2 linked regions of the Reyranella humidisoli genome follow. The protein of the gene in region 1 interacts with the protein of each later gene in a pairwise test. Links are inferred from orthologs where the notes say so. Each region holds a gene or a part of one and is shown in the gene's direction. Other genes may lie near its edges.

The links. The genes of interacting proteins can lie anywhere in the genome.
Region 2: the proteins of ssb (region 1) and KQ910_RS01335 interact in binary tests that used the Escherichia coli proteins (3 or more experiments, as listed by UniProt). The link is inferred for Reyranella humidisoli from one-to-one orthologs.

Annotation. Positions count from the first base shown.
Region 1 is NZ_JAHOPB010000001.1:3,195,151-3,198,080, forward strand. What follows is about bases 11-2,869. They hold ssb (single-stranded DNA-binding protein), read left to right. Parts: upstream 11-1,113; coding sequence 1,114-1,626; downstream 1,627-2,869. Other genes in these bases: KQ910_RS15560 (MFS transporter), read right to left, coding at 11-934; KQ910_RS15570 (HAD family hydrolase), read right to left, coding at 1,703-2,344; gyrA (DNA gyrase subunit A), read left to right, coding at 2,523-2,869. Also shown: more of KQ910_RS15560, read right to left, coding at 1-10; more of gyrA, read left to right, coding at 2,870-2,930. UniProt on the Escherichia coli protein: Plays an important role in DNA replication, recombination and repair. Binds to ssDNA and to an array of partner proteins to recruit them to their sites of action during DNA metabolism. Acts as a sliding platform that migrates on DNA via reptation.
Region 2 is NZ_JAHOPB010000001.1:271,152-274,193, reverse strand. What follows is about bases 24-2,994. They hold KQ910_RS01335 (primosomal protein N'), read left to right. Parts: upstream 24-408; coding sequence 409-2,580; downstream 2,581-2,994. Other genes in these bases: KQ910_RS01330 (F0F1 ATP synthase subunit delta), read left to right, coding at 2,751-2,994; fsa (fructose-6-phosphate aldolase), read right to left, coding at 24-299. Also shown: more of fsa, read right to left, coding at 1-23; more of KQ910_RS01330, read left to right, coding at 2,995-3,042.

The DNA of each region.
Region 1 (2,930 bases):
GTGGCGTGGGTGGGAACAGGAAGAACAGCGCCACGGTCAGCGAGCGCAGCAGGTAGATCGCACCCAGCAGCAGGCGCTTGGGGTATTTGTCACCCAGCCAACCGAACAACCACGAACTCAGGATGTTGAATCCGCCGATCAGCATCAGCGCCACGGCGCTGTAGGAGGCGTCCATGCCGCATTGGGCGAGATAGGTCGGGAGGTGGGTGGTGATGAAAACGAGCTGCAGGCCGCAGACGAAGAAGGCCAGCGACAGCACGACGTAGCCGCTGTGGCGCCGCGCTTCGTCGAGGGCGCCCCCCAGGGTGAGATTGCGGTCCGTCGACAGGCTGTTGGGCAGCTTGTCGGCCCGACTGCCGATCCAGGCGGCCGGCAGCATCGCCAGGGCCAGGATCACGAAGGCCCAGACGGCGGCCCGCCAGCCGTCGGTATTCAGGAGATAGGCGGCAATCGGTGCGGTCACCATGGTGCCGACCGAGCCGGCCGCCGAGACCAGGCCGAAGGCCAGTGTGCGGCGGCCGGGCTCGACGACGCGCGCGGCGATGTTTGCCGTGATGCCGGACGTCGTGCAGGCCAGCGACACGCCGATCAGCACGCCGGCGCCCAGGATGATGGGGAAGAGGCTCTGCGCCGTCGCCGTCAGCCAGATGCCGAGGATGAAGAGCACGCTGCCGATTAGGGCGACCCAGCGCGTCCCGTATTTGTCGGCGAAGACGCCGGCAATCGGCTGGCTGACGCCCCAGGCCACCTGCTGGACGGATATCGCGAGGGCGAAGTCGGAGATCGCGATGCCGAGTTCCCGGGAGGCCGGCGCCTGGAACAGGCCGAGATTCTGCCGGATGCCCATTGCCAGGGTCATCATCAGGGCCGCGCCGCCCAGCATGGCGTAGGCCTGGCCGGTCGAGACCTGGGGGACGTGAAAGGGTTTGCTCATGGCGGGGGAAGATACGGGAGAGTTTGCTGTCCCAACCAATGAATTGTCGGAGGGCCGTCATGAGCAGACTTCACTTCACAACCGTTATTCGGTGGCTGCCCACAGGCTGCCGGAGCTAGTTTGCCCGCCGTGAGGTAGGTGCCGCGTCCCGCGGCGCCGGGAAAGCGAAGGAGGCCCCCATGGCGGGCAGCGTCAACAAAGTCATTCTCGTCGGAAATCTCGGCCGCGACCCCGAAGTGAAATCCATGCAGGATGGGCGTTCGCTGGTGAACATGTCGGTGGCGACCTCCGAGACCTGGCGCGACCGCAACAGCGGCGAGCGCAAGGAGCGCACCGAGTGGCACCGCGTCGTGATCTTCAACGACAAGCTGGCCGAGGTCGCCCAGAAGTTCCTGAAGAAGGGCGCCAAGATCTATCTCGAGGGCCAGCTCACCACCCGCAAGTGGACCGACCAGAGCGGCCAGGAACGCTATACGACCGAGGTCGTCATCCCGCGCTTTGGCGGTTCGCTCACCATGCTCGACGGTCGCAGCGGTGGCGGTGAAGGCGGCGGCGGTGGCGGCGGCATGGACGATGACTACGGCGGCGGCATGGGCGGCGGCGGTGGCGGTGCGTCCAGCGGTGGGGGTGGCGGCGGTGGCCGTGCGGCTCCCCGCGGCAAGGCCGAACTCGACGACGACATTCCGTTCTAGGTGGTGCCGACGCTCGTCCCGTGAGGGACGGTCGTTTTCGGCCGCCGGCTCTCTCGCGGGCCGATGAAGCGGACCGTCATGCAGGAAAGCCCAGCGCGCGCAGCTCGGCGATGGTTTGCTCGGGCGAGCGGTGATGGATGCCGCTCATGCCGGTGGCGCGCGCGCCGTCGACATTTGCCAGGACGTCGTCGATGAAGACGGCATCCTGCGGCTTGAAGCCGCCGAGGCGGCACGTCAGGTCGAAGATCGCCGCGTCGGGCTTCCAGCAGCCGACATGGCCGGACACCACATAGTCGCGGAAATGCCTCACGAACGGATGCGTCGTGCGCGCCGGGCCGCGCAGCCAGGCGTCGAGGAAGCCCGGGGCGTTGGAGAGCAGGTAAAGCGGGACCTTGGCGCTGCCCAGCCGCTCGACGAGGGCCGTCGTCGGCTCGAACGTGTGTGCGAGCATCTCGTCGAAACGGTCGTAGTAGGCTGAGATCAGCGCCTCTTTGCCCGGATGGAGCGCCTGCAGTTCGCGCGTCGCGGTGGCCGGATCGCCGTCATAGTCCTGCCGCGTGTGCCACTCCCGCGTGGTCACCCTGGCCAGAAAATCCTCCATCTCCGCTTCGTGCGGGATCAGCTTCCGGTAGAGGTGGCGCGGATTGTAGTCGATCAGGACGCCACCCATGTCGAAGACGACTACGGAGGGGCGGGCAAGGGCACTTTCTGGGGGCAAATCACAGCCTTTCCCTGAGGTAAATTCGACAGGAATTTAGTCAATAAAATCAAAGTGTTAAAGGGGGCTTTCTCGGGCGATTTTTGTTGGTCTTCCGGGGCTTGTTTGCTAGTTTGCGAAATACCCCCGACGGAGCCTCCGGACGGGCTGCAAGAACGAGAAAAATTCCCAGGTTTCCGTGAGCGACGATACGACCCTGCCGCCGGTGCCGCCGCCCTCGGACGCGCCTCCGCCCCCGTCTTCTCCGCACGATATCGCCCCGATCACCATCGAAGAGGAGATGCGCCGCTCCTACCTCGATTACGCCATGAGCGTGATCGTCTCGCGCGCGCTGCCCGACGCGCGCGACGGGCTGAAGCCCGTGCAGCGGCGCATCCTCTACGCGATGAAGGAAGGCGGCTACGACTCGACGCGGCCCTTCCGCAAGTCGGCCCGCATCGTCGGCGACGTGATGGGCAAGTATCACCCGCACGGCGACAGCGCGATCTACGACGCCATGGTGCGCATGGCGCAGGACTTCTCGATGCGCCTGCCGCTGATCTCGGGGCAGGGCAATTTCGGCTCGATGGATGGCGATCCGCCGGCG
Region 2 (3,042 bases), 2.9 Mb from region 1 along the record:
TCGGAGGTTAGTGCCTTGCAGGTCTTGAGACCGTCTGGCGTCAGCGGAACCTTCACGGTGACGTTCCTGGCCAGCTTGGCGAGCTTGCGGCCTTCCTCAAGCATCGTCTTGTGGTCGGTCGCGACCGTTTCGGCGCTGACCGGGCCCGGGACGATGGCGCAGATCTCCTTGATGACGTCGAGCATCTGGCGGCCCGACTTGGCGATCAGCGAGGGGTTGGTCGTCACCCCGTCGAGCAGGCCGGAGGCCGCCAGATCCGTGATATCGGCGACATCGGCGGTATCGACGAAGAACTTCATATAAACTACCCCAATGGCCAGTGGTTCGGACTCGCCTGTTGCCACAATTTCTAGCGATTCCCCCTCGGAGCCACAAGCCAAGGGGGCAGCGTCGTCGCGTCTCGAATCGGTGGAAAACACGGTCAAGGTCTTGCTGCCGCTGCCGCTCGGCGATGCCTACGACTATCGCGTGCCTGAAGGCATGGCGGTCGTGCCGGGGCATTTCGTCATCGTGCCGCTGGGCAAGCGCGAAACCGTCGGCGTCGTCTGGGGCACAGGCACCGGCGACGTCGCGCCGGAGAAGTTGCGCGACGTGATCGCGGTGCTGCCGGCACTGCCGATGGCCGACGCGATGCGCCGCTTCGTCGATTGGGTGTCGGCCTACACGCTGATGCCTGCAGGCGCCGTGCTGCGCATGGCGATGAGCGTGCCGTCGGCGCTCGAAGCGCCCAAGACCGAACTGGTCTATCGCCCGGCCGCGCCGACCGAGGACACTGCGCTCAAGCTCACGGCGGCGCGTCGTCGCGTGCTGGAGCAGTTGAAGGATGGGCCCGCGATGGCCGCCGCGGAGCTTGCGCATCTCGCCGGCGTGGGCACGTCGGTGGTGAAGAGTATGGCATCGGTCGGGCTACTGGTGGCCGAGGAGCGCATCGTGCGCCGCTCCTTTCCGCAACCCGACGGGCTTCATGACGGGCCGACCTTGTCGGCCGCGCAAAAGATCGCCGCCGATAGCCTGGTCGAGAAGGTGAAGGCACATGCCTTCTCTGCGACCTTGCTCGATGGCGTGCCGGGCGCGGGCAAGACAGAGGTCTATTTCGAGGCGGTCGCCGCCTGTCTCGCCGCTGGCCGGCAGGTGCTGGTGCTGCTGCCGGAGATCGCGCTGACGGCGCAATGGCTCAGGCGCTTCGAGGACCGCTTCGGCGCCTTGCCGTCGCCCTGGCATTCCGGCCTCACCAGCCTGGAACGCCGCGAAACCTGGCGGGCCATTGCCGAGGGGCGGGTCGGCGTCGTCGTGGGCGCGCGCTCCGCGTTGTTCCTGCCATTCGCCAATCTCGGCCTCATCGTCGTCGACGAGGAACACGACAGTTCGTTCAAGCAGGACGAGGGCGTCGTCTACAATGCGCGCGACATGGCGGTGGTGCGCGCGCGCCTTGCCTCCGCACCTATCGTGCTCGCGTCCGCGACGCCCTCGCTCGAGAGCGTCGTCAACGTGAAGACCGGCCGTTACGGCGAGGTGCATCTGCCGGGGCGGCACGGCGGCCATCGGCTCGCCACCCTGTCGGCGATCGATCTCCGACGCGAGGCGCCCTCGCGCGGCCGCTGGCTGTCGCCGCCGGTCGTCGAGGCGATGAAGAAGACGCTGGCGGCCGGCGAGCAGACGCTGCTCTACCTCAATCGCCGCGGCTATGCGCCGATCACGCTCTGCCGCGCCTGCGGCTCGGGGCTGGAGTGCCCGCAATGCTCAGCCTGGCTGGTCGAGCATCGTTTTCGCCGCACGCTGGTCTGCCATCACTGCGGCTACACCGAGCCGCCGGCGCAGACCTGCCGGCATTGCGGCGCGGTCGACCAGTTCGTCGCCTGCGGTCCCGGTGTCGAGCGCCTCGCGGAGGAGGCGCTGGAGCTTTTCCCCGAGGCGCGGCTGGAACTCTTCACGTCGGACAGCCTGATGAACCGCGACGAGGCGTCGGCCGCGGTCGAACGCATGGAGAAGGGCGAGATCGATATCCTGATCGGCACGCAGATGGCGGCGAAGGGCCATCACTTCCCCAACCTCACGCTGGTCGCCGTGATCGATGCCGATCTCGGCCTTAACGGCGGCGATCTGCGGGCGGCCGAGCGGACGTTCCAGCTCCTCTATCAGGTGGCGGGCCGCGCCGGCCGCGACGGGAGGCCGGGCCGGGCGCTGATCCAGACCCACAATCCCGACCATCCGGTGATGCAGGCGCTGGTTTCGGGTGATCGCGACCGCTTCGTCGAGGTCGAACTGCACGACCGGTCGCTGGCCGGCATGCCGCCCTACGGACGGCTGGCTTCCCTGATCATTTCCGGGCCGGATCCCGTGGCGGTCGACAATGTTTGTGCAGCACTCGCGCGCCAGGCGCCGCAGCAGGAAGGCGTCACGATCCTGGGGCCGTCGGTCGCACCGCTGGCCCTGCTGCGCGGCCGGCACCGCCGTCGCTTCCTGCTCAAGGCCGGCCGCGAGACCGCCGTGCAGCCCTTGCTACATGCGTGGCTGGAGAAGATCGGCCTGCCCGGTTCAGTGCGTCTGCAGGTCGATGTCGACCCGTATTCCTTCCTTTGAGTCCACACGTCGGGACCCCCGCGCCGAAAAACCGCTGTAGAACAGCGCTTTGCCGACGTTGCGCCGGGAAATGCAGCATGGTAGCAACGCGCGCTTTTCCGGGGTGGGGCGGCAAGCGACGCGGGGCGTTCTGCTAGCGAAAAGCGTGTGAATTCAATGGCTTGCCGGCCGTGTTCCGCGGCAGGGGAGAGGCTCTAGACGTGACCACCGCAACCACCGGCGTTGCCGGACGCTATGCCAGCGCCCTTTTTGAACTCGCGGATAGCGCCAAATCCCTCGACCAGGTGGCGCAGGATCTCGCCACCTTTCGCAAGCTGCTCGACGAGAGCGCCGACCTGGCGCGCCTCATTGCCAGCCCGGTCATCGGCCGCGCCCTGCAGGGCAAGGCGCTGCTCGCGGTTCTCGATGCCGCCGGCATTTCCGGGCTGACCCGCAGCTTCATCGGCACCGTGGCTGCCAACG